DNA from 4 places in the Paenibacillus sp. FSL P2-0121 genome. Region 1 is predicted to be linked to each of the others. Evidence: predicted binding sites of a transcription regulator. Region 1 holds the regulator's gene; each other region holds the start of a gene.
What was found. The regulator Rex, encoded in region 1, represses fermentation and respiration genes when NADH is low (regulators of the CRP and FNR family bind a similar motif). The targets are predictions, from matches to a motif close to TTGTGAAATATTTCACAA.

Region 1 (6,283 bases):
TAAAAATAAACAAGACAGGAACAAATCCGATTAGAATTTCTTTAAGGTATTTAGGCATTATTCCATACCCCCAATGTCGCAGGTTTACGCGGCAAAATAATAAATTTGCTTTCTTTTCCATTACTCAAGCTTACATAGACATTATTGTCATCAATTTCTGTTGAGGCTATCACATTTTTATATTGTGGATATTGCGCTTTGAGTCCATCAAGTTCTGTGGGTATAAGTGTATATTTACGGCTCTCCATAGCTTCGGCTACAGAGAACATCGCTTTATCCCAGTATTCATCCAGCAGTTCACTGGAGTTCTGTTCTACATCAAGTTTTAGTGTACGTCCATCAATCATCGATTTTCCTTCTTGGGAGACGTACTGAACCAGTTCACGTAATTTCGTGCCTGGCTGGAGATCAAGTTTCAAAGTGACCTCATTGCGGTTAATACTGATATGAGAATTATTGACGCCCTCATATTGAGATACAATCTTCTGAAGTGGTTCCTGCATTGCAAACTGACGATACAAAAAGAAGCCACCAAACAATAGAGTAGCCGACAGTAGAGACGTTATCAGCACAGGTACAAGACGTAATTTCAAGAAACGTCCTCCTCTCAAAGATGACAAAATATAAAGCTCATTATAATAATTTATAGCTACTTGAGAGCTCATCAGAGAGACTGAAGTCTCTTATTGCTGTTCTAATTACAAGTAGTAGTATATCACAGGTGTATATACTAATTTCAAAATAAATGTGAATATATTTAAAATTTAATTTTTTAAATATTTCCATCAATACCAAATAAATTCCTCACTTTCGACAAAACTGGCCTTGATTTTTAATCAATCGGCCTATTTTCGTATGTGAATTTAAGAGAATATTCGGTGATAACTACCCATTCAGTATATCACTTAGTATATCACTTTTGTACATCAAATAAATGTAAACAAGCGAACTTATAATAAGTTCGCTTGTTTACTATGCCACCCTTAATTTCCTTATGTTCAGCTTAACTTTTAGGTAAACTGTAACCTTCGCCCATTCGGGACCCATCCGAAAAGCGATAAAATTGATAATAATACCGACCGCTCTGATTATAAAAAAGCTGCCAAGCATACTCTCCGTTATATACTCCCGGCAGCAAGCGTTCAATCGTTATGTCCGGAAGATCAGCTTTGATAATGCCGCGTATTTGGGCTTCCGAGGTTCCTTTACTTAGTTCCTCAGCAAACACTGCGTCGTCGCCTTCAGCAAATTTTCCATCTACCGTAAAGCGGACCCAGACCATAAGAGCAGTCCCGGCTTCATTTTTCCCAGTTAATACCCAGTACACTGCATTTTCATCCCAAACCGATTTTTGTGCTTTGGTTACCTCTGTTAGACCCGCTCTGGTTTTGGCAACATCCTTAGCGATATCACGCTCGTTCCATTGATCTTTCATAATATAGGCATAGAACTGGATAAGTCCAAACCCCAGGAGCAGAATCAGAACTGACCCCAGGAGGATCCATTTTTTCCTTTTCTTCAAGGTACAGCTCCCTTTCTAGTAATATATCTTTTTTGATTATATAACACACCCGCGTGTTTATCCAAAATTTCATAATTTTCTAGCTTTCCCAGTCTTAAAAATGCACAAAAGGCCGCAACTTTTGCTAAAAGCAAAAAGTCGCAGCCTATTAATTATTCGTTATTCTCCAGACTTAACGCTTCAATAAACCTTCGAAGGCTTCTTGCGCTTTACGCCGGATAGCTTCCTCATCCAGGGTTAAGCATTGTCCATGCTTGATGACCTGTTTACCATTCACCCACACATGCTCAACATCCTTAGCGCTAGCAGAGTAAACTGCATGAGACAACAGATCTGTGTGTGGCAGCAAATGCGGCTGATCGATATCAATAGCAATGAAATCTGCTTTCATCCCTACAGCAAGTCTGCCTACATTATTTAAAAAGATGGACTGCGCGCCATATTCTGTAGCCATACGCAGAGCCTCTGGAGCTGGAACAGCCGTTGGATCACCGCTGACACCCTTATGAATGAGAGCTGCAAGCCGCATCTCTTCAAACATATCCAAGTTATTGTTGCTTGCCGCGCCATCCGTGCCAAGAGACACCTTCACACCAGCTTTTAGAAGATCAGTAACCCGAGCCACTCCGCTAGCCAGCTTCAAATTACTGCCCGGATTATGAGATACACCCACATTATGGCGAGCCAAGATCTCAATCTCTTCATCATTTAAATGAACACCATGTGCAACTATCGAGGGACGTGTGAACATTCCAAGCTTCTCTAAGTGAGCTACAGGACGCAACCCGTAATCCGCCACATTTTGTTCCACTTCACGTTTCGTTTCGGACATATGCGTATGCATCGGTAAATCCAGATCATGCGCTGCCTGCACGAACTTAACCAGGAAGTCAGGAGGGCAAGTATAAGGGGCGTGTGGCGAGATCATAGTAGTAATTCTACCGTCAGCCTTTCCATGCCAGTTACGGGCAAAAGAAATCGCTTCCGCAAGCTTGTGATTCTGTATATCCTCTGGACATAACCCGATCACACCACGCATCAATACGGAACGGATACCTGATAACTCAGCTACCTCGGCTACTCGGTCCATATGATCATACATATCGAGGAAGGTCGTAGTTCCACCCTTCAGCATTTCCAATACAGATAAGGAGGTTCCCCAGTATACATCATCACCGGTGAACTTTTCCTCCATTGGCCACATCTTCTCCTGAAGCCACACTTGTAGCGCTAAATCATCTCCATATCCACGCAGCAAAGACATCGCCGCATGACCATGTGTGTTTACAAGTCCAGGCATGAACAGCAGACGGCTGCCATCAACCACTTGCACTCCAGCTTCCATCTGAGGCTCTTCTTTTCCTATGTAAGTGATTAAATCATCTTCAATAGTCATATATCCACTCAGAACCGGCTCATCCGTTCCCGGAGTCAGAAAATACCCGCCCTTAATTATCGTTTTATTGTTGTTCATGTTCACTTTCTTCCTTTCCATCCCGCAAGTAATAAGCAAGACTTTGCAGATCAGTTGTAAAATCAGCTGCATGCACCCGGATATTCGGTGGTGTCTTCAGAATCACAGGGGCAAAGTTCAAAATCGCTTCAATCCCAGAAGAAATGAGGATATCTGCTACATTTTGAGCTTCTGAATCAGGTACGGTAATAATGGCAATGCGAATACCTTGCTCACGAATTGTGCTGCCTAGTTCATCCATCGGTTGCACAGTAAGGGAGTTGATCTTACGTCCAACCTTAGGAGCGTACGAATCAAATATAGCCGTGATTTTCATAGTATCTTTGAGATATGCATTGTAATTAGACAAGGCATGTCCGAGATTACCTGCTCCAACTAAAGCTACATTAAGCTGTTGATCCAGCTTCAGGATATGACGGATTTTCTCAATAAGATACGTTACATCATAGCCGATACCTTTTCTGCCGAAGTCACCAAAATATGCTAAATCCTTACGAATCTGTGCGGGATTAAGATCAAGCTTTTGCCCAAGTTCCTGAGAGGAAACTGTTAATATTTCGCGATTCTGGAGATCATTCAAAAAACGCAAGTACACAGGTAGTCTGCGAACAACGGCTTCTGATATTTTATCCGATTTCATATTTTTCCTCCTAAAAATAGTAATGTTCTTGTGAAAATCCATATTCAAACGTCTACCTCTCCTTATTAAGGACGGTACTGTAACACACCGCCCTTAAGGATAAGGAGGAGCTAAACTGAAGACGAGCGTTTTAAGAAGCGCCGCCATCCTCTAGCCATTCCGCTATGCGAGGGACCATTTGATCAGTAAGCATATGCTCCATTTTGGGACCAGGCAATGAATAAAGGAAATACTTCCCGTAATGAGATTCAATAACCCTTGTATCATAAACAATAACTATTCCACGATCCTGCGCCGTGCGAACCAATCTTCCGAATCCCTGCTTAAAACGAATAACCGCTTGAGGAACAGATAATTTCATGAACGGATTCTTCTTCTGGGCCTGCAATAACTCCGACTTCGCTTCCGCCAACGGGTGATTCGGTGGTTGAAACGGAAGTCTCACGATGGCCAGGCAAGTCAGTGCTTCACCTGGAATATCTACACCTTCCCAGAAGCTGCTCGTCCCCAGCAATACGGATGCTGCACTGTCCTGAAAGCGGCGGATCAACTTGCTCCGGCTGCCACCTTCCACGCCTTGACCAAGCACCGTAATCTCTTGTGAGGCCAAAGCCTCTTTAAGCGGATCATATACCTGACGCAGCATTTTATAAGAAGTAAACAGAACCAGCATCCGCCCACGTGTTGTTTTAGCAGCTTCCGATAATGACTGTACGAGTGTATCGACAAATCGAGCATCGCCCACACTCCCCTTCACACTAGGAAAATCACGCGGTATAACTAGCAGTGCCTGCTCGCGATATTTAAAGGGAGATGGAAGGAGTGAGGTCATTAGACGTCCCTCTTCTGCAGCTTCGTTAAGTCCGAGATTATCAATCATAAATTGAAAAGATTTATCTACAGATAGCGTCGCCGAGGTAAGCACGATGCTTTTTTTCTTATCGAAGAACAACTCTTTAAGCTGGCTGCTAACATCCACAGGGACGGCATACAGCTGTAGGGATTTGCTACGGTAATTTCCATTTGCCTCCAGCCAATATACTACATTATCGTCATTCAGCCCCATAAAGAATCTTACTTGCTCACGTATGGAAGCCAAATCTTTAAATAAACCGCTAATATCAGTAACAAGGCTGTCTGCTGAGGATTGGCTTTCCTGGTCACGCATCTCGTTAAGCATTTTATCACCCTTACGGATGATGTCGCTTAACGTCAGATTCATAGTGTTCTCTAGCGCAACCAATTCATCCCAATCCTTCGGCTTACGGGCGGGAAGCAACCGCATAACCAGTTGTCCCGCTTCTCCTGCCCCTGCATCACTGCGTTCCGGCAATAGGCTGAACAGCTTGTCGCTGAGTGCATCCCAGGTTTCTTTGACAGTAAGCAGATCCGGGTAGATCCGATCGATGACTCCGCTCCATTCTGAAGCCTCTTCACTGCCTGACGACTGTAATATTTGACGCAGAGCAGGGAGCTGTCCGTTTCGGCTATCTTTATACAGTCGCGATAACGTGTGTGCCACCGTGAAATGCTTCATATGCATGCCAAGATGTTTACCAGCCACATCTTCTAAATGATGTGCTTCATCAATGACAAGATGCTCGTAAGCCGGAAGCAGCTGGTGCCCAGCCTTAACATCTGCGAATAGCTTGGAGTGGTTCGTAATAACCACATCAGCAATCCCAGCTTCATGCTTGGCCCTATGATAATAACATTTGCGGAACCAAGGACAAGAACGGCCCAGACAGGAATCGGTATCGCTTGCCACCGTCTCCCAGAAATCACCGCCCCGGCCGCTTAAATTCAGCTCTTCATCATCCCCTGATTCACTTTGAGTGAGCCATACAATCATCTGAGCGGCAGTAAGCGCATCTTCCCTTGGGCTTATAAAGTCCTTTTTATTAATTTTATGCTCAAACTTACGCAGACACAAATAATGCCCTCTTCCCTTAAAAATAGCAGCTTTAAACGGAAAAGGAACTACCTGCGTTAACAAAGGGATATCCCGCTCGCGCAATTGGTCCTGCAGATTAATGGTATGAGTGCTGACCATGACTTTTTCATTGGTGCGAACGCTTTGATAAATGGCAGGCAACAAATAACCGAGCGATTTACCGGTTCCTGTGCCCGCTTCGATCAGTAGGTGTTTGTCTTCGGCAAGTGCCGTCATCACCTCATTGATCATAATATCCTGAGCTTCCCGGCTTTCATACTGCGGTAATGTGTCTTTAAGTCGTTTGGTTACTTCGTCCATATAATCAGTAAAAGATAAATTCGCTAGCGGATTCTCAGCATGCTCATCTCTAGGTGGCGCTAACTCCGTCCAATCTCCTACTGCAAGCGCTAATTGACGATAGAAAGTCAGATCACCTTCGGGCTGTAGCGTCTCCGCTTCCCGCTCTCGCAGCAGACCATCAAAGTACCAGCCCAGATCACTATCCTCTTCGGTAAACAGCTCACAGAGTCTCTGGATCGTAAGCAGCGGCAGCTCGTAGAGCTCCTCCAGACATTTCAACAGCACTAAAGCAGTCGCAAGTGCATCACTATCTGCCTGATGCGGACGATCATGTGTCACTCCAAAATGAGCACTGACAGAGCCTAGCTGATAAGATGTGAGCGAAGGAAAGCAAATTTTCAGAAAATCAAT
Region 2 (6,283 bases), 1.9 Mb from region 1:
ATATTTTATTTCTCAGGTACGGGCAATACGGAGATTATTGCTAAGCAATTTGCTGAAAGGCTAAGAAGTAAAGGGCAAGATGTAGATTTGTTTAGAGTGGAAGATGTTTTTAAAGGCACTCGTTCTGTAGAATATGAAGCCTATGATCTTATAGGTATTGGTCATCCGGTTCTAGGCTTTGGCGCTTCCGGTTTTGTTGAACGTTTTGCAGAAGGGCTACCTGATTGTAATGGAACCCCGGCATTTGTATTCAAAACGGCATCCTCTCCACACTATATCAATAACGGTGCTTCGAATACGGTGCTTCGTTCTTTGCGTGGGAAGGGATATAATCCCTTTCACAATTCGATTTTGGCGATGCCATGTAATTTTTATATCAAATACAATGACAGGTTGAATAAGCAATTGTATCAAGCCGCACAGCGTAAGGTGGAATTGTTTGCAGAGGAAATCGTAAACCGGACACCACGAAATCTGCCGATTCACCCTGTGTTGGAGCGGGTTCTGAGAACAGTATATTATTGTGAGGAACACCAAGGGGGAAAATACTTCGCCAAAGGATTGCGTACAACCGACGCTTGCACACTATGTTTAAAATGTGTCAGAAACTGTCCAACATCCAATATTAGTAGCGGCGTAGAAGGAATTGTTTTCAGTCAAAATTGTTTATTATGTATGCGTTGTGTTTATTCTTGTCCTCAGAAGGCAATCCAAGCGACACGACTTAAGGCTAGCGTAGTAGATCCCTATACTGGAGGTCCGAAGCTTCATAAACTAATGAAGGATTCTGCGAATGATGGACGGTTTGTTACTCCCAAATCCAAGGGCTACTACAAGCATTTTATTAAGTATTTGGAGGAATGACATATGAATCTGTTTCGGATGGGATCGAAGCCACTGGGGATTGAGCGGATCAGCACATTTTTGGAGGATAATTATGTGAGTATCGGCTACCCCGGAATAGGGGATCTGGAGAATCTAAGCACAGAGGAACTTCGTGATCGATTGATTGGCACATACCAATATAGTGAGTTGGAGCTTACGCAACATCTGCGAGCCCTTCAGCTATTTGTACATACGATGCAAGATGGAGATTATGTGCTGGTGGCCGATGGAGATTGGGTACATCTCGGGGACCTCGGAGATTATTTTTACAACGAGTTTACTGATAATGTTGACGAGGGTACATGCCATCGGCGTGGTGTGACGTGGTTGAAAAGTGTGCCGATTTCTGAACTAAACACAGGCGTGCGGGAGTTATTTAACCAAAGTGCACCGGTTGTACAATATAAGGGTCCCAAACCAAGTGCTCGCTTGGATCTGTGGATTACAGGTGTTTCTGCTAATGAACAAGAAGTGAATAGTCCGCTGGAATTGGATGAGGAGACACTCTCTAAGGCGCTTAATATTTTGAAAGATGCTTTGATTTGTGATGACTCCGAACGACGGGAACGAGCAGCGATAGCCATTTTACAATATGCGAAGTAGAGCCCCTCTTGTATATCGGGTGTACGGTTCATTATCTTCATGATGAGTTCCAATTAAAAAACGTTCCACCCGCTACTTGCCTCGGATGGAACGTTTTGCTGTATCTATAATCAGATGAATTCAACGAATTCGTTGACTGGCTTACGGTAGCCGCGGGGTCTGATTTTATGTTTTTTGTCTTTGCCGATCGTGATCAGCATAACAGGTACCATATGATCTGGCAGATTCAAGGTGGATTGGATAGCATCAGCATCGAAGCCGATCATCGGGCAGGTATCCCAGCCTTTATCTTTGGCGATCAGCATAAAGTGCATGGCAGAGAGAGAGGCATTACGTATTGCTTCATCTCTTTGAAAAGCATCCTTATCAATGTAAGCATTGTTAATCATCTCTATTTGCTCATCATATTCCTCTTGTGACATCGCTCCTAAAGCTTTAAGCCCGCCATAGATTTCTGGAGCCTGCTGATAAGCATGCTTATCTCCTAGCACTACAATAACTGCTGAAGCAGTATGGATTTTATATTGGCCGTAAGCTGCTTCGCGAATTTCTTCTTTTAAGCTCTCGTTAGATATCACTTTGTAATTTGTATGCTGTAGATTATAGGCCGAGGGTGCCAATCTGGCATAAGAGAACATTTCCTCTAATTCATTCTGAGGGATGATAACCCCTTCCACAAAATTCATAGCGGATCTGCGTGACTGAATCAAGTCTGTAAAAGCGCTCATAAGTATTCCTCCGTTGTGTATGTATTCGGTTGTAAAATATCAACACCTGATATTTGTAAATGAACTAACTAAATGTTACTAACTCAAAATAACACAGCTTAAAAAATTCGTCAATGATAAAATTTATTGAAGTTAATCTTGAACACCCTGTTGTCAAAAAATAGGACATAAATTAGGATATTAGGATATGTAGAAACACAGTGGATGAAAGGGTGGATAAATTGATTAATAGTAGAGAACAATTGATGATAGATTTGCAAAGAATCGAAGAGAATGACTACGAGCTTAGAAGTGGAGAGGACATAAAGGATTATGTGAAGTTGATGCTTGAGCATATAGGAGATCCCGAGCCTGTACTGCGTGATGAATTGATTTATTCCACATTCTACAAATGGATTAATGAGAAACGTTGGTTTAATGATGCGGAGCTTCGTGAACTGCTGTGGATACTTCTTGACGAGCAGCATCTTTTTTATCACATTGGGAATAAAGAAGATCTGACGGTGTATACAAGAACATTTTCTGTATTGGTTGTTGCTCTTATTCTCCAGAGGCATAGGGAAATGGCTATATTGGATAGCTCTGAATTTATAAAGGTGAAGCAGGATTTGATTCGTTATTATGAGGAAGAACGGGACTTAAGAGGTTATATGGAAAAAGAAGGCTGGGCACACGCAGCAGCCCATGGCGCAGACGCCTTGGATGAGCTGGTTTTATGCTCGGAGAGTGATGCCGAGGTGCGGGAAGAGGTTCTGGCAGTTATTCAAAAGATGCTTTATAACGATCAATACATATTCAGGGAGGAAGAAGATGAAAGGATTGCTACTATTATAGTTACAATCATCGATCATCATTTACTTCCACAGCAGTCTATAACCGATTGGATTCTCAACTTGGCGCAATGTGGCAGTTGGCCTAGAAGCCACAGCCAGTACGTTACTCGAATAAATACAAAGAACTTCCTGCGTTCTCTTTATTTCAGGTTACTTCTAACAGAGAAGAATATGGACATTGTGGATGTTTTGTTGAAAACTGAGAAGAATTTGAATGAATTTGTACATTAATTCACTCAAACGGTTTTAATTAACACTAGTAATTTAAATAATTTATTATAATGTAATAAAAATCACAAATTTTTATGGAAATTCAAAAACTTTGTGACATTTATAACTTGATAAGTGCTATAATAGAAATATGGCGTTAAAAGTTCTTATGTTTTTCATTACTATTAAGCAGCAAAGCTTATTGCAGAGGAGATTTGGATATGTCAGAATCAATCACTCAAACACAACCTGAACAAGAATCACCAAAAGTAGCTGTTAGCAAGGAACAAATGGATGTTCTAGAACAGCTCTTGAAACCAGAAGTTCAGGAATCATTAACAGTCTTGGTGGAACAGCTGCCAAAATTAACTGAGCTTGTTGGCGTGCTTACAAAGTCCTATGACTTTGTGCAAACTGTCGCAGCGGATGATGTCTTGAAAAGTGATACGGTAAGTGCAATTAAAGAACTTGCTGAACCTGTAGTGCATTCCGCGAAGAATATGGCAGCTACAGTGATCGAAGCAAAAGATCGTGCGAATGAAAGTAACGAAGTTATTGGTCTTTTTGGTCTTATGAAGTTGTTGAAAGATCCGCAAGCGCAAAAGCTTTTCCGTTTCGTAAATGCATACCTTCAAGTTGCTGGAGAACGCAGTAAGCAGAAATAATCATTTTCATATCTTATACGTAAGGGACGGAGGAAACATCATGTCTAAACATATTGTCATTCTAGGAGCAGGTTATGGTGGTCTACTAAGCGCCTTAACCGTACGCAAATATCTCAAAAAAGATGAAGCTAAAATTACTGTAGTTAATCAGTATCCTACCCACCAAATCATTACAGAATTGCATCGTCTTGCAGCAGGTAGTGTTGCAGAGGGTGCTGTAGCTATGCCTCTAACTAAGCTTTTCGCAGGGAAAGATATTGACCTGAAAATCGCGAAGGTTAATTCATTTTCTGTGGAGAACAAACAAATTGTTCTTTCTGATGGTGTGACACTTACTTATGATGCGCTTGTTGTAGGTCTTGGCAGCACTACAGCTTATTTTGGCATTCCAGGGCTTGAACAATACAGTATGGTATTGAAATCAGCTGCAGATGCTAACAAAATTCATCAACATATTGAAGATCGTATTCGTGAATATGCGAAATCGAAAAATGAAGCAGATGCAAACATCCTGATCGGTGGCGGCGGCTTAACAGGTGTTGAGCTTGTTGGTGAAATCGCGGATGTATTGCCTACACTTACTAAAAAATATGGCGTTGATCCTAAAGAAATTAAGCTTATGCTCGTTGAAGCAGGTCCTAAAATCCTTCCAGTATTGCCAGATGCATTAATCGAACGTGCTGTAGCAAGCTTGGAGAAACGTGGTGTTCAATTCCTGACAGGTCTTCCTGTTACGAATGTAGAAGGCAATGCGATTGACTTGAAAGACGGTCAAAAAATTATTGCTAACACATTTGTATGGACTGGTGGCGTACAAGGAAATCCACTCATCGGCGAATCGGGTCTTGAAGTTAACCGAGGTCGTGCAACGGTGAATGAATTCTTGCAATCCACTTCCCACAAAGATGTATTCGTTGCTGGTGACAGCGCGGTGGTCTTTGCAGAAGATGGACGTCCTTACCCTCCAACTGCGCAAATCGCTTGGCAAATGGGTGAATTGATCGGATACAATCTGTATGCCTTCTTGAAAAATAAATCGTTTGAAAGCTTTAGCCCAATCAACTCTGGTACACTTGCTAGCTTAGGCCGTAAAGACGGTGTTGCCATCGTTGGTGCAAGTTCTACTCCGTTAAAGGGCTTGCCTGCAACTCTGATGAAGGAAGCAAGTAATATCCGTTACTTGTCCCACATTAAAGGATTGTTCAGCCTAGCTTACTAATATAGCTTAACCCTAAACCCTGCTCAAATCTGAGCGGGGTTTTTGTTATTGTTTTTTTAGTGAAATGTTTGCATTATTGATGTTTCACAGTAGGCTGTATTCATTGTATTTGATATAATAGATTGGGTTATATTAACAGAGGTAGTTAGAGGAGGATTTCATTTATGATATTCCAACAAAACGATGTCATTCTGTTTCAAGGGGACAGCATAACAGACTGGGGGCGTAATCATGAAGACGCTTCATCACTTGGAGTAGGTTATGCAATGATGGTCGCCGCTCGTCTGGGGTATTTATATCCAGAGAAGAATCTTACTTTTATTAACCGTGGTATTGGTGGCAACCGTATTGTTGATTTACAGGGACGTTGGGATCAGGATTGTCTGGATTTGAAGCCGACTTGGGTGTCCATTTATATTGGAATTAACGACACTTGGCGGCGTTTTGATTCTGGTGAAGAAACCACTCCCGAGCAGTTTGAAGCTTCGTATCGGGACCTGATCGAACGCACTCAGAAATCTTTAGATGCTAAATTAGTGCTTATAGAGCCTTTTGTTTTGCCTGTACCGAAAGATCGTAGAACTTGGCGTCAGGATCTTGATCCTAAAATTCATATTGTCCGCGAGCTGGCACGTGAATATGGGGCGCCGCTGGTTCCGCTAGATGGACTTTTTGCAGCGGCTTCCGTAAAAGCAGAACCGGCTTACTGGGCATATGATGGAGTACATCCTACTCCTGCAGGTCATGCACTTATTGCGGATGCTTGGCTCAAAACGATGGGAGTAATCTAATCAATTGCCATTTTAAGACTAGAACCACGCTTTAATAAGCAGGTTGTAGTCTTTTTTTAATCGCGTGTTCATAAAGTCGTTTTTATATATTTATAGACACTGTTATAATTGGAATATGCTTATGTATTGGAGGCGATTCGCATTAGGCGGTTAATATGGATAGCACCTTTGTTATTGGTCGTAGTGTTAAGCGGATGTAAAAGTGATTTGGGCTTCATCAATGCCAGATGGATCGAAGGCGTGTCGTTGACACCCGTGGCAACGAGTGATCAGAAACAAGCGGATCGTCCTTTGCACTCAGAGAGCTTAACGCTAAAGGATTCTGTTTTGATCAAGACGCTTGCGGAGG
Region 3 (6,283 bases), 300 kb from region 1:
TTAATAATCAGGGACAGGTTCGAAGCATATCTAACTTATCCGGTCACTATACTCCTTCAATTGAGCAAGCAAAATTATTCTCACAAGTTCTTGAGCAAATAGGGGTGAAAACTAAAAATGCATGGCTTGAAATATACACCATAGAAACAACTCCTTCAGGTTACGTTAATACAAATGAACTTGTTAAGATTTCTAGTATTCAGATAAAGTAGGTGATGAACGTGGAAGAGATAAAACAGATGAATAAAGATATTTTTAAAGGGAATTTATTAAAAACTATTGAGGAAATATCAAGAAGGAAAGGATTGATTTTTACCGATTGTAAATTTGTTATAGAGCCTGTGAAAGAAAAAGACAAGCCGCTAAACGGTGCAGATGATATGATGAGGCTAAACATTTTAAGTGAAGAAAACATTGGGAATAAGCAATTAACGCTGGATAAAACTATAAATATACTTTGTGGACTAGAACCATTAGTACCAATATGGATAGATGTAATCTTCATTGAAATGAATGAAGACACGGCTATTTATAAGTTGCGGTGCAGTTTAAGGTTTAGAAAGCCGACTTTATTAAGAAATGCAGAAACTGGACACGCTCCTTTTAAGGCTGTAACAGAAGAAACTTTTTAAGTATTGCTCAAGCTTCTTCTTTTGGTGGGGCTACCGAGTGCCTAAGTAATCTATTATTCAGCCAATAACACATATAATACCTGTATAAAATTTCGTCATTTCGTTTGTACATACAATAATGCTTGGTAATTTTAACCTAAAGTACGCTAAAGCGTTATGTAAACAGGTTGATTGTGGTCAGAGATCACCATAATTGACCTTTTTCGTTCAACAAAGAGATACAATTTTCGTGAGTACAATCACAAGTCAAAACTCCTTTCAGGGTTAAGGTGAACAGGTAGAAAAGATTTTTTCAGAACCTGATCACATATCCCGAGGAGGAACTATTATGGAAACTAAACAACCTAATGATAGAATTTCGGATTTACAGCATAAGCAATCGGTGCAACCTGGATTTACTCCAGATGCCCTGGTAAAAGATATTGTGCTGCAATTCCCAAAAGCTGCGGATTATTTTAAGTCCAAACGGATTGATTTCTGCTGTGGAGGCGCCAAACCTCTTGCTGAAGCAGCTGTAGAGCGTGGACTAGATCAAGAGATGATCATTAGTGATCTCAACAAGCTGTTCGAGGAATATCCGGTACCTCAAGAAGAACTCGCATGGAACACAGCACCTTCTGCAGAGTTAATCGAGCATATCGTGAGTAAACATCACCATTACCTGCGGGAAGAGCTGCCCCTGATTGGCCAAAATGTAACTAAGGTATACCGGGTTCATGGCGGAGATTCACCTCATTTAGAAGAGTTATATAGCTTGTTTAATACACTTAAGGAAGATCTGCTTCAGCATACAGCTAAAGAAGAGGAAGACGAGTTTCCAAAATTATTAGCGTATGATGCCAATCCAAGTGAAGAAGGGCTGACCACACTTCGTGAGGCATTAGTTGACCTTGAGAGTGAACATGACACAGCAGGAGAACTATTGAGACAAATACGCAAAATAACAGATGATTTCACCCCACCGGCTCATGCATGTACAACCTATCGTTTGACTTATGCCCGGCTAGAGGAGCTGGAGAGCATGACTTTCGAACATGTTCATCTGGAGAATAATATATTGTTCCCTAGATTCCAGTAAAAAAAATGAGTTTTCAAAGAGTCCCTTAGGGGACTTTTTTTATATTTGAGAACAAAGCTTATTTACGTTATTCTTAAATAGACAGTATGCATAACTTACTACAAGCCTGAGACGCTGTGTGGTCATTAGGCGGGACAAGGCGGTGTCACTATGCCCACGAAATATATGTGGAGGTTGTTACTAGGATTAGTCATCGTATTCATAATAGGTGGGTGTTCCACTCTTGCTGACATTAATAATGAAGGGAATAATGGCTTAGCAGGATCAGACGGGCCTACGCTTTCGCTTATCGTTGCGGGAAATGACTTGCTTACCAACCCTTTGGACAAGCAGCTTAGCGAGAGCTACAGAAAAGGGATAACGATCTTTGACCTACTGAAAGGTAGTGGGAGGGCCACCTTTTCTGAGGATAACACAAGCATTCTAACGGTAAATAATATTTCACTCGGTCCAGGAATGAATTGGGAGCTGCAAATGGATGGGGAGACCATTGGACCTGAGGATTGGGGTCGAACAGTCGGGCATGAATCAAAATTAGTAATTACGGCGATGTCTAAGGAACAAGAGGAACCCCTTCAAATTGTGTTGTTGACCGTGAATGGTGGAAGTGAGCAAGTGAATTTGAATCATTCATATGTTATGGGATTTACTGAAGATTTAACAGTGAGAGGTTTGTTGAAGAACAGCAGTGTGGTGCAGTTGACCGAAGACAACAAAAAGGTGTTATCCATTGGTGATTATACTCCTCTTAGCAATGAAGTTTGGAAGATGAAGGTGAATGGGAAGCAGCTGCTTGAGAATGGAATGGACATGAAGCTTAGAGTGCAGGATGAATTGGAGATTTTATTGGCTATACGTTAAAAAAAAGTACATAAATGCCAGATCAACGGTTGCTCAGAACCCGTGATCTGGCTTTTTTTATTGGAAGTTATAACCTAATAAAGTTGCCTTACTTTTATGTGAAAACATTCACATTTAATGTGACTGTAATCACAATCTCTCTTAAATTTTGAAATGTATAATTCCATTATGTAGAAGAGAAGTTGAAGCAAAGTTCAACAAGAACGGATAAGAATGAGGAGGCACCTAACCATGGCAGCGAAGAGAGAAAAATTAGTATTAATAGGCAACGGTATGGCAGGCATAGGTACGCTAGAGCAGATATTGAAGCTAGGTGGAGCTTATGACATTACGGTCTTTGGAAGCGAACCTCATCCCAATTATAATCGGATCATGTTGTCTTATGTTCTCGAAGGCAGCAAAACCATCAATGATATCATCCTAAACGACTGGAATTGGTATGAAGATAACAACATTACCTTGCATACAGCAACAACAGTTACACGAATTGACGAGCATTCTAAGCAAGTAATTGCGGATAACGGTATGGCTGTTTCTTACGATAAAGTGATTATTGCAACGGGTTCGAATTCATTTATTTTACCTGTACCTGGTTGTGATAAGGAAGGCGTAGTGGGTTTCCGGGATATTGCAGATTGTGATGCGATGCTGGCTGCGGCTAAACAATACAACAAAGCGGCGGTAATCGGCGGGGGCTTACTTGGTTTGGAAGCGGCAAAGGGTCTTGTGAACCTTGGCATGGACGTTACTGTAGTGCATCTGATGGAAGATCTAATGGAGCGCCAGCTGGATCGTAATGCCTCCTCTATGTTGCAAGCTGAGCTAGAGCGTCAAGGCGTGAAATTTGCCATGGGCAAACAAACAGTAGAATTGACCGGGGAACAGAGAGTAAGTGGATTACAATTTAGTGATGGCACTTCACTTGCGGCTGATTTTGTAGTTATGGCTGTAGGCATCAAACCGAATATAACTGTGGCAAAAGAAAGCGGAATTGCTGTTAATCGTGGGATTGTAGTGGACGATTATCTGCAGACCTCTATGCAAAATGTATATTCCATTGGCGAATGTGCCGAACATCGCGGAGTTTGTTACGGATTAGTAGCTCCGCTATTCGAGCAGGGGATGGTTCTAGCTAAACATCTCTGCGGAAGCGATACAAACCCATATGAAGGTTCTGTTGTCTCCACCAAATTAAAAATTTCCGGAGTGGATGTATTTTCTGCAGGTGAGTTTATGGATTCTCCTGAACATGCTGTAATCTCAAGCAAAGATGAATGGAAGCGAACCTATAAGAAAATTCTGCTCAAAGACAATGTCATTGTTGGTGCAGTCCTGTTCGGGGATGTGACAGAGTCGGCTAACCTGCAAAAGTTAGTAAAACAAGGCGCTGTAATGACCGATGAAATTTATACAGAGGTTATGGGTACGGGCTGCTGCGGAAATGGAGCCAAAAAGAGCACATCCGTAGAAGCGATGGCGGACGAAGAAATCGTTTGTGGCTGTAACGGGGTTACGAAAAAAGCGATTGTGGATGCGGTCATAGAAAATGGTTTTACTACTGTGGACGAAATAAAAGCATGTACAGGAGCGACGCGCTCTTGCGGAGGTTGTAAACCGGTTGTAGAACAAATTTTACAATTTGTCCTGGGTGATAGTTTTGAGCAGTCTGCCAAGCAAGGAATTTGTAGCTGCACAACGCTTAGCCGGGATGAGATTGTTGCTGAGATTACAGCTAAAGGTCTTAGTACTACTAAAGAGGTTATGCATGTACTGGGTTGGAAACAAGAGGAAGGCTGCTCTAAATGCCGTCCGGCGATTAACTATTATCTGGGGATGATAAATCCGGATACACATCAAGACGAGAAGGAATCACGCTTTGTTAATGAACGTATGGGAGCCAATATTCAGAAAGACGGAACCTATACCGTTATTCCACGCATGTACGGCGGGGTAACGACACCGGAGGATTTGAAGAAAATCGCCGATGTCTCCCTTAAATATGATGTAAAAGTTGTGAAGGTGACGGGTGGGCAACGCCTGGATCTAATCGGGGTGAAAAAAGAGGATCTGCCGAAAGTATGGGAAGAGCTCGATATGCCATCAGGTTATGGTTATGCCAAGTCGCTACGTACCGTTAAGACTTGTGTGGGTTCACAGTTCTGCCGTTTCGGCACACAGGATTCGCTGGGAATGGGCGCGCTCATAGAACGTAAGTATGAACGTCTTGATTTTCCTGCCAAGTTTAAAATAGCTGTCAACGGCTGCCCGCGTAACTGTGCGGAATCCTGTACGAAGGATATTGGCATCGTCGGTAATGATGGCGGTTGGGAAGTGTTTATCGGCGGAAACGGTGGGATCAAGCCACGGATCGCTGACTCCTTCTGCAAAATAAAGACCGATGAAGAGTTGATCGAAGTGTGCTCCGCTGTGATGCAATATTACCGTGAGACCGGCAATTATTTGGAGAGAACCTCCGAGTGGGTTGAGCGTATGGGACTTGAGCAGATTCAAATGGTCATTTTGAATAATGAAGATAACCGCAAAGAGCTGGCCGCACGGATTGACTTTGCTCTGACTCAGGTTACGGATCCTTGGAAAAAAATGCTCAATGACAGCAGCACTCGTACTGCGCTTTTTGAAGAAACAAGAGTCTAGCGGATATAACACACACAGAAGGGGAGAGACCAATGAATAAGACCACACAAACGTATGCAATAGGATCAGTACAGGATTTCCTGCTGCAAATTGGCCGCGTAGTGATTGCTGGAAATATTGAACTGGCTGTGTTCCGTGCCTCTGACGGAGCCATCTATGCAGTAGAGAATCGCAGTCCTCATCCTAAGGGGGGACCGCTTGCTGAAGGGATCGTGTCAGGTCACTATCTGTACGATCCACTGTACGATTGGAAAATCGATCTGCGCACGGGTGAGGTGCAGGCACCAGACCAAGGTAGTGTGGTGACTTATCCAGTCACACTGGACGGAGAGAAAGTTACAGTGAGCGTGTAGACACCGAAGAGTGTAGTAATAGATTTAATAGAAAACGGTGGGGTGGAGTATTATGTTTACGCAAAGTGTGGAGAGCATCGTAGAGACGGCAGTCAGTAAGCGGGACAAAATGAATGAAAGCATGCCAAGATATTTTCTAGCAGCCCTATTGGCAGGTGCTTATGTAGGCATTGGGATTATCCTTATTTTCTCCCTAGGAGCACCGCTAGCGGCTGCCAAATCTCCTTTCCAACCGCTTATTATGGGCACATCCTTCGGCATCGCCCTGACGCTTGTAGTATTTGCAGGCTCAGAGCTGTTTACCGGGAATAATATGTTTTTTACTGTAAGTACACTGGCAGGCAGAACCAGTATCTGGGATACCGTTAAGAACTGGATTCTTGTATTCATCGGGAATGTGGTAGGTGCAGTGATTTTAGCACTTTTAATTCGTGGGACTGGGTTGTTCAGTGCTGCGCCGCCGGAGCATTTGATTTTTACAGCCGCTGCTAAAAAAATGAGTCTCCCGTTCTCTGAGCTGTTTTTTCGTGGGATCCTATGTAACTGGCTGGTCTGTTTAGCGCTATGGATGTCCTCACGCGCTAAAAGTGAATCTGCTAAGCTAATCTTAATCTGGTGGTGTCTGTTTGCCTTTATCGCAAGCGGATATGAGCATAGTGTGGCTAATATGACTCTGCTTAGTGTTGCTGTGTTGCTTCCAAATC
Region 4 (6,283 bases), 170 kb from region 1:
CGTACGATTAATGCATTACACGACTACGCTGATTTTATTCCACAATGTTTATTATGGTTGGGAGATTTAGAGGAAGGTAGTGCCTAATCTATTAAAGGAGAACTTATTTATGAATGTTATTAACGCTACGATGGAAGATATAAATGGATGAGTGTGTTCCGATGGATCGGAAGGGGGTTCACGCCAAAAGTTTAAACTGACTGTACGTTAAAAAGGAGGACTTATGAAGAAGTTTATAGTTATATCTGGCGTCTCGCTATTTTTGCTGGCGATTTCTTTTAACCCATTGTTCAACTATATACGTGAGTACATAATCTCTGATCAAATTAATCAGCGTTATGAGATAAAGCATGCTGAAAAAGAATATAACCCAATAAACGTACAAGAGATAACGGTTGATGATAAGAATATTAAAATCAGGGAAGAAAAAACAGGCAGGAAAGCAGATTTGACCCCATGGGATGAAGAGGAGAAGGTCCCGCCTGGTGATATTGTCAAAGTTCAGTTCTTATTAAATGATCAAAAAATCTCCACCCCTGATGAAATATGGCTATCCAATCGGGACAGAGGCAGCCGGTATTTTTCGTGGATAGATATTCTCACAGTAAAGGACCGAAAGACTGGTGAGAAACAAATAAGTATAGTCCAAAGACTGACCGATGATAGTCAACCCATGGAAACAAGAAAATGGAAAATCATTACGATTGCCCAAGACGGAGAAGTAGACGAAGAGGTTCTCAGCTATGCGCAAAGAAGCAACAATCATTTAGGCGTCAGGCTAATCGAGTTCTCCGGTACCTCCCTTATGGGTATGGGCTATTATTCAGATGTTACTAAGGCCTACCCTAGTATTTTCTTCCCACTCCTATTTCCGTTTCTAACTGGTATAGCGGGTCTCCTGTTATTGATTTTTCTGATTGTTCTTTTACTGTTTGAGCTTCATTTTAGAAGTGTTATTAGAAAAAGAGGGCGATAAAGAACACAGGATACGTTCTGAAATTACTTGTAGTTTCGAATTACCTTTAATTTAGTGATAGTTGATAAGGCAAACAGCAGCAGTAAGACTCCGATTGAACCCATGACAGGACCAGGGCTGAAGAGATCAGACAAGAACGAGACAGCAGTAAGACCAATGGTTGGGGCTACACTCATGATAGAACCTAATACACCAAACACCCTACCCTGGATGTCTTCTGAAACTTCCAGCCTAAGGATTGTATTAATCAGCAACGTGGAGAATGAGAACATGAAGCCAATCACAAGAATGATAGGAATGGCAATCGCAGCGGAAGTGACGAATGATAACAGGAGGTACAGGGGACCGAGACATAGCAGTCCAGTCATAATAAGGAAACCTCTGTTTTTCAATTTGGAGCCGAGCAGCAAGATCAGACCGGATCCGATCATATAACCAAGTGGAATACAGGCTTCAATAAGTCCAAACTGAAAGGGAGTGGAATCCCACACGTTGACAGCCATAACCTGGGTCAACATCAGGGAGGGGACAAAAAATAAGGTTAAGGTAGGAAGCATAATCATAACGGCGCGTGCAAAAGGGTACCTCCAAATATAGTGAATTCCATCGATCAAATCCTGTGTGAATTTCCGTTCTTTCTTGGGCACGTTATTTAATTGAGTTGGCAAAGGAAGGGAACGGACCGCTAACACGAGCAGAAAGGAGAGGAAGAATGTAGCTCCATCAAATAAAATAGCGTCGGCTGCTCCAAAACTCGCTACGAAAATCCCACCGGCGGAATAACCAATAGTCCGGCAGATGTTTTCAGACAAGTTCAACAGTCCTACCGCTTTTTGTAGATGTTCTTTACCAACAACAGTAGTGATAGAAGCTTGGTATGCCGGGGACTGGAATAAAGCTGAAATGGTCGTAAGACCCGTCAGTATGGCGACGATAATGAACGAAGTAGAGGGCAGGGAAATGGCTAAAGCTAGCGTCACTACGAGTCCGCAACTTATCAGATCTGTGATCAGCATGAGGGTTCGACGATTGACCCTATCCGCAAAAGTTCCCCCTATCGATCCGAGCAAAGAACTAAGCAATAAATTGATTATCGTGATGATGGCAATCATTTTGGCGCTGCCGGTCGTTTGCAGTACCCATAAACTTAAAGCAATACTATGAAAAGTGTTACCGAACAAGGAAATGGAGTACGAACTGAGTAGCAGCAGGAATCTCCGATTTCCCCAAAGAGAGGGATGAGCTTGAACAGCAGAGGGAACTTGTTTCACTAATACAGGACCAGGCATAAGTTATGCTCCTTTCAACTTAAACGCTTAAGTGAATAGCCAAAAAAATTATTCTACAAAATAACAATTATTTTCTTGTGCGGAGTAGTCAGAATGATGCAATAATTTGTCCATGAGTTCAAATGCAGTAGCCGCTTTATCCCCTGTGAAAATGAATTTATGAACGTCATCGCCTAATATTTCCGGACAATTGCAGGTGCAAAGAACAGAGAGTTGTTCGAACCTCCCGTTTTTTTCAACGTAACTTCCAATAAACTCATTAATGACAATGGCCTCTTTATAGCCCCCCTCCTGTAAGAATGTATTTAATTCCTCCAAATTGACAACGGTGAATATCGCTTCTTCAGGTAATGGAAGACTGTCCTGAATAAAGCGGGTGAGGAAAGAGTTATTGAAGCTCTCCATAATTAAACATACCTGTGAAAGGTCCTGTGGTTTTACCTTTTGCAGAGCTGCTCGATAGTTGAAAAAGACTTGCTTAAAGAGTTTATCTTCTATCATGCTGTCGATCAGAATCAAAGGAATTCCTTCTACAAAATGCTTGGAGATCGAATAAAAGGCTTCCTCGCGCACATCGATCAGAAATACAGCCTCCAGCTTTCTTTCTACGATAATATCCAAAGAAGGCTGGTCAACATCAAGTGAATATAGCAGCGTATGGTAACCAGCATTTGTTAACCGTTGTTCCAAGGCATGTATAAATGAGAACTGGGCATGGAGCTTCCAGTGTGGGGTATGGGCTGCTGTGTTAACAAGCACACCGACCAATCCTGTTTTCTGATTCGCAAGTGAACGTGCTGCCAGATTCGGTATGTAATGCAGTTCCTCGGCAAGCTGAAGAATCTGCTGGCGCGTTTTCTCAGGAATGGTTTGGTTGCCGACACGATTCAGAACATAGCTCACTGTTGCGACGGAGACATTGGCACGAAGTGCGATGTCCTTCATGGTTGTCTTTTTCACCAGTAAATAGCTCCCTTATCCTTGTGATATTTTCTAAAGATTAACATTCTGATTCTAAAGCGTCAATGGGGGGTGAGAGAGCAGTCAGATGACCCTGTTAAGTAGCTAGAAATGGAAGAATGTAGCCCGTGAGATTCAACTCTGGGAAGATCTGCTTGATAATCGTCTTAAGCTAAATTATACGAAACAAGCTTTATGCAAAAGCTGAAAAAATGTTTATTGACCCAATGGTCATCCTTCCGCTGTATTATTTTTATGCTGGAGTTTTGCATAAACCTAACATTAAAAAAGTAAGCGTAGAGTATGATGGTTCCATATCTTTTTCAAGAGGATATCTAATCTAAAGATTTATAGTAATAAAGATTATGAGGATACTTCCGCAGTTATTGGGAGTGTCCTTTTTGTATGGAATTAAGCACCTTTGTGACCTTTCTTAAAATTTGGGTAAATAAGTATTAAGATCCATGAACCTAAAACGGGCAGCGAGATGAGGTGTTACTTATGGATACGATTCCGGATGGAAAGGAGTGATCTTTGTGAAACCGCTTCAGATAACGACACAATATTGTGAAAATTTTCACCTGTTTATTAAAAATTTTAATATATAATTAATTTATAATCAAAAACAAGGGGGATTTCAAATGAAGTTATTTAAAATGATGTTAGTAGCAGGCGTCTCGGTTGCAGTCTTGTCTGGTTGTGGTGCGAATAATAATAATGCGACTAATTCGGCGGCTACTACGGCTCCAACTACAGAGCAAACGGATGCAGTTACTACAGCTTCAATCGTAAATCAAGCAGATGCGTTTACCAAGGCTGTAAGTAAAGATGGAAATTGGATTATTGCCATTCTAAATGATGTGACGATTGCCCAAGATGTTGTTGTTGAAGGCGAATTCCATGATAAAGGGGCCGCAGACGGCGACATCTACCGTAAGATTGCTCTTTATGCCCAAGACGCTGATCACAAAGTTACTGCCAATTACACACTCACTGTACCTAAGTTAACTGTACAAAGTGAAAATTTACGAGTTCAAGGCGGAACCATTAAAGGTGATGTTTATGTAGAAGCGAACGGATTTAATCTGCATGAAACCTCGACTATTGATGGAAATCTTTACTTCGCAAACGAAGATGTGAAAGCAACTGCAGGGATTGAAGGTAAAGTGACTGGGGCAACTGAAGTTAAATAAGTTAGTGATGTTTTCGATTAGTTAGATGTAGAAGTTGAAGGACTAAATAGATAGAATTATTCGGATAGGTTCAGGAAAAAGGAATCAGTATGAATGGGCAAACTCATAATGGACTACTCCCCATCTAGTTACCATATGAGAGCCGACGGAAGCTTTGAAGTAACAAGTAATGGAGTATTGAAGTGTACAGTAGATGGTTTTAACTGTATTTTGTACAACTAGTATGCTCAAAATGCTCGGCCAATGAAAATAGCTGTATTTAGTACATCTATTTTCTTGATTTAATACTCTACAGGCTATTTCTCTAGTTTTTAATTGTATAGAATACACTTAAAGTTAGAATTAGCCCTTGTGGATATGGAATAAGTGTATAGAATGCAGTTATCTTACAAATTTCAACAAGATAGTGCGTTACAACGGAGTGGGTAACCGAAAGCTACGAATGATTAAGCTTAGCTCGTAACCTACTCAAGCAAACCACCGCAGACCCAAAACACCAGGCAGTGAACCTCCAACGGAGAATCGCTGCCTGGTTGTTTTTTGTGGATGAATATATGAACTATTGTTGATTTTCTTCATATTGACTTATAATATTACTACCACTACTAGGAGGAACACATATGTCTAAGGAGTATTCGCGCACATATATTGAGAGCGTAAAGCTTGAAATGTTAAATAGGTTGGGATTAAAGCAGGTGTTCTTCAAGGAGCAAATAGGGGATAGCCTAATTTTTGAAGCTGTGGGCTTTGATAAAGGGGCAAAACATCGCTTTTGCGTTAGACCAAAGACGAAAACGATTGATGAATTCATTTTAGGCAAATGGATGAAGGTCCGCAGTTTTATAATCAAAAGTGTGGATATTTAATGTTGAACCCTATAAAGGTAGCCCCGTTAATCGGAGTTACCTTTTTATTTTTTGACCCATAATCATTGATAATGTGAAGTATCTCCATACAGATTGATGGTTGTATTGTTATTAGTTAGGGTTACTTTACATAATGCTGTAGAGAGAATATCCGGTAACTCTCCAATTTCCTGCAATGATTTATTGAGAAAATAAGCCATAATGACTTTTAAAGTCATCCGATGCGTGACGATGAGCACTTCTAGCCCTACGTTATCGTTTATGATGCGCTCCATTGTCGGCACTACTCTTTGTTCAAGCTGCTTGTAAGTTTCACCTGAGGTTAGAGGAATATATAGATCGGGTCTGGTGAAAAAATGGGAATATTGTAAAGGGGATTCTAGTTGTATCTGATCCGTATTCATTCCTTCCCAGCTCCCCATGTTAATTTCCATTAAAGAAACTTGCTGATGAATAGGTAAACTCCGCTTTCCCCGTAAAATCTGCGCAGTATGCAATGCTCTTGGACTAGTACTAGAATAAATTGCGCCTAAGTTTTCTACTTCCAAACGATCTCTTAACCATTCCGCCTGCTGTTCACCCAAGGCTGTAAGCGCAGAATTTTGATGCCCTTGCATTCGTTTTTGTAAATTCCATTCTGTTTGCCCGTGGCGGGTTAAGTAGAATACTGTCTTTGTCATTAACGTGACCTCCCTAATGAATAGTTGTAAGTATAAGATAAATAAATATAAATAAACAATATATAATAGTTAACATCCATAATGTATAGTTATAATAAAATGGCTGAGGATAAGCGGCGAATACAGATATTATTTTATAAAGTGAGGAAGAGTTGACGATGAACTATCATGTATTAAAATTGTTTTATTACGTTGCGATCACAGGTAGTGTGACCAAAGCCTCTGAACGTTTGCATATCAGTCAACCCGCTATATCAGCGCAAATCCGTAAGTTTGAACGGGAGAATCATATTTTATTATTTGAAATTAAAGGAAAGAG

Region 2: the regulator Rex is predicted to act here: its motif matches at 3,331-3,348, upstream of MKY54_RS12225 (DUF1641 domain-containing protein).
Region 3: the regulator Rex is predicted to act here: its motif matches at 2,668-2,685, upstream of nirB (nitrite reductase large subunit NirB).
Region 4: the regulator Rex is predicted to act here: its motif matches at 3,791-3,808, upstream of MKY54_RS20255 (polymer-forming cytoskeletal protein).

The regions. Positions count from the first base shown of each region.
Region 1 is NZ_CP150245.1:4,729,821-4,736,103, forward strand. It holds gene MKY54_RS20970 (AAA family ATPase) at 1-58, opposite strand, end outside; gene MKY54_RS20975 (hypothetical protein) at 51-593, opposite strand; gene MKY54_RS20980 (DUF5590 domain-containing protein) at 1,004-1,522, opposite strand; gene MKY54_RS20985 (amidohydrolase) at 1,695-2,996, opposite strand; gene MKY54_RS20990 (redox-sensing transcriptional repressor Rex) at 2,983-3,636, opposite strand; gene dinG (ATP-dependent DNA helicase DinG) at 3,767-6,283, opposite strand, start outside.
Region 2 is NZ_CP150245.1:2,804,008-2,810,290, forward strand. It holds gene MKY54_RS12205 (EFR1 family ferrodoxin) at 1-864, shown strand, start outside; gene MKY54_RS12210 (hypothetical protein) at 868-1,488, shown strand; gene MKY54_RS12215 (nitroreductase family protein) at 1,599-2,216, opposite strand; gene MKY54_RS12220 (DUF2785 domain-containing protein) at 2,438-3,280, shown strand; gene MKY54_RS12225 (DUF1641 domain-containing protein) at 3,481-3,924, shown strand; gene MKY54_RS12230 (NAD(P)/FAD-dependent oxidoreductase) at 3,965-5,143, shown strand; gene MKY54_RS12235 (SGNH/GDSL hydrolase family protein) at 5,308-5,934, shown strand; gene MKY54_RS12240 (hypothetical protein) at 6,043-6,283, shown strand, end outside.
Region 3 is NZ_CP150245.1:5,025,242-5,031,524, reverse strand. It holds gene MKY54_RS22365 (hypothetical protein) at 1-212, shown strand, start outside; gene MKY54_RS22360 (hypothetical protein) at 240-632, shown strand; gene ric (iron-sulfur cluster repair di-iron protein) at 1,015-1,710, shown strand; gene MKY54_RS22350 (hypothetical protein) at 1,861-2,571, shown strand; gene nirB (nitrite reductase large subunit NirB) at 2,803-5,226, shown strand; gene nirD (nitrite reductase small subunit NirD) at 5,259-5,579, shown strand; gene MKY54_RS22335 (formate/nitrite transporter family protein) at 5,632-6,283, shown strand, end outside.
Region 4 is NZ_CP150245.1:4,555,220-4,561,502, reverse strand. It holds gene MKY54_RS20275 (phosphotransferase) at 1-87, shown strand, start outside; gene MKY54_RS20270 (hypothetical protein) at 224-976, shown strand; gene MKY54_RS20265 (MFS transporter) at 1,000-2,265, opposite strand; gene MKY54_RS20260 (LacI family DNA-binding transcriptional regulator) at 2,314-3,225, opposite strand; gene MKY54_RS20255 (polymer-forming cytoskeletal protein) at 3,867-4,418, shown strand; gene MKY54_RS20250 (hypothetical protein) at 5,039-5,284, shown strand; gene MKY54_RS20245 (histidine phosphatase family protein) at 5,347-5,964, opposite strand; gene MKY54_RS20240 (LysR family transcriptional regulator) at 6,123-6,283, shown strand, end outside.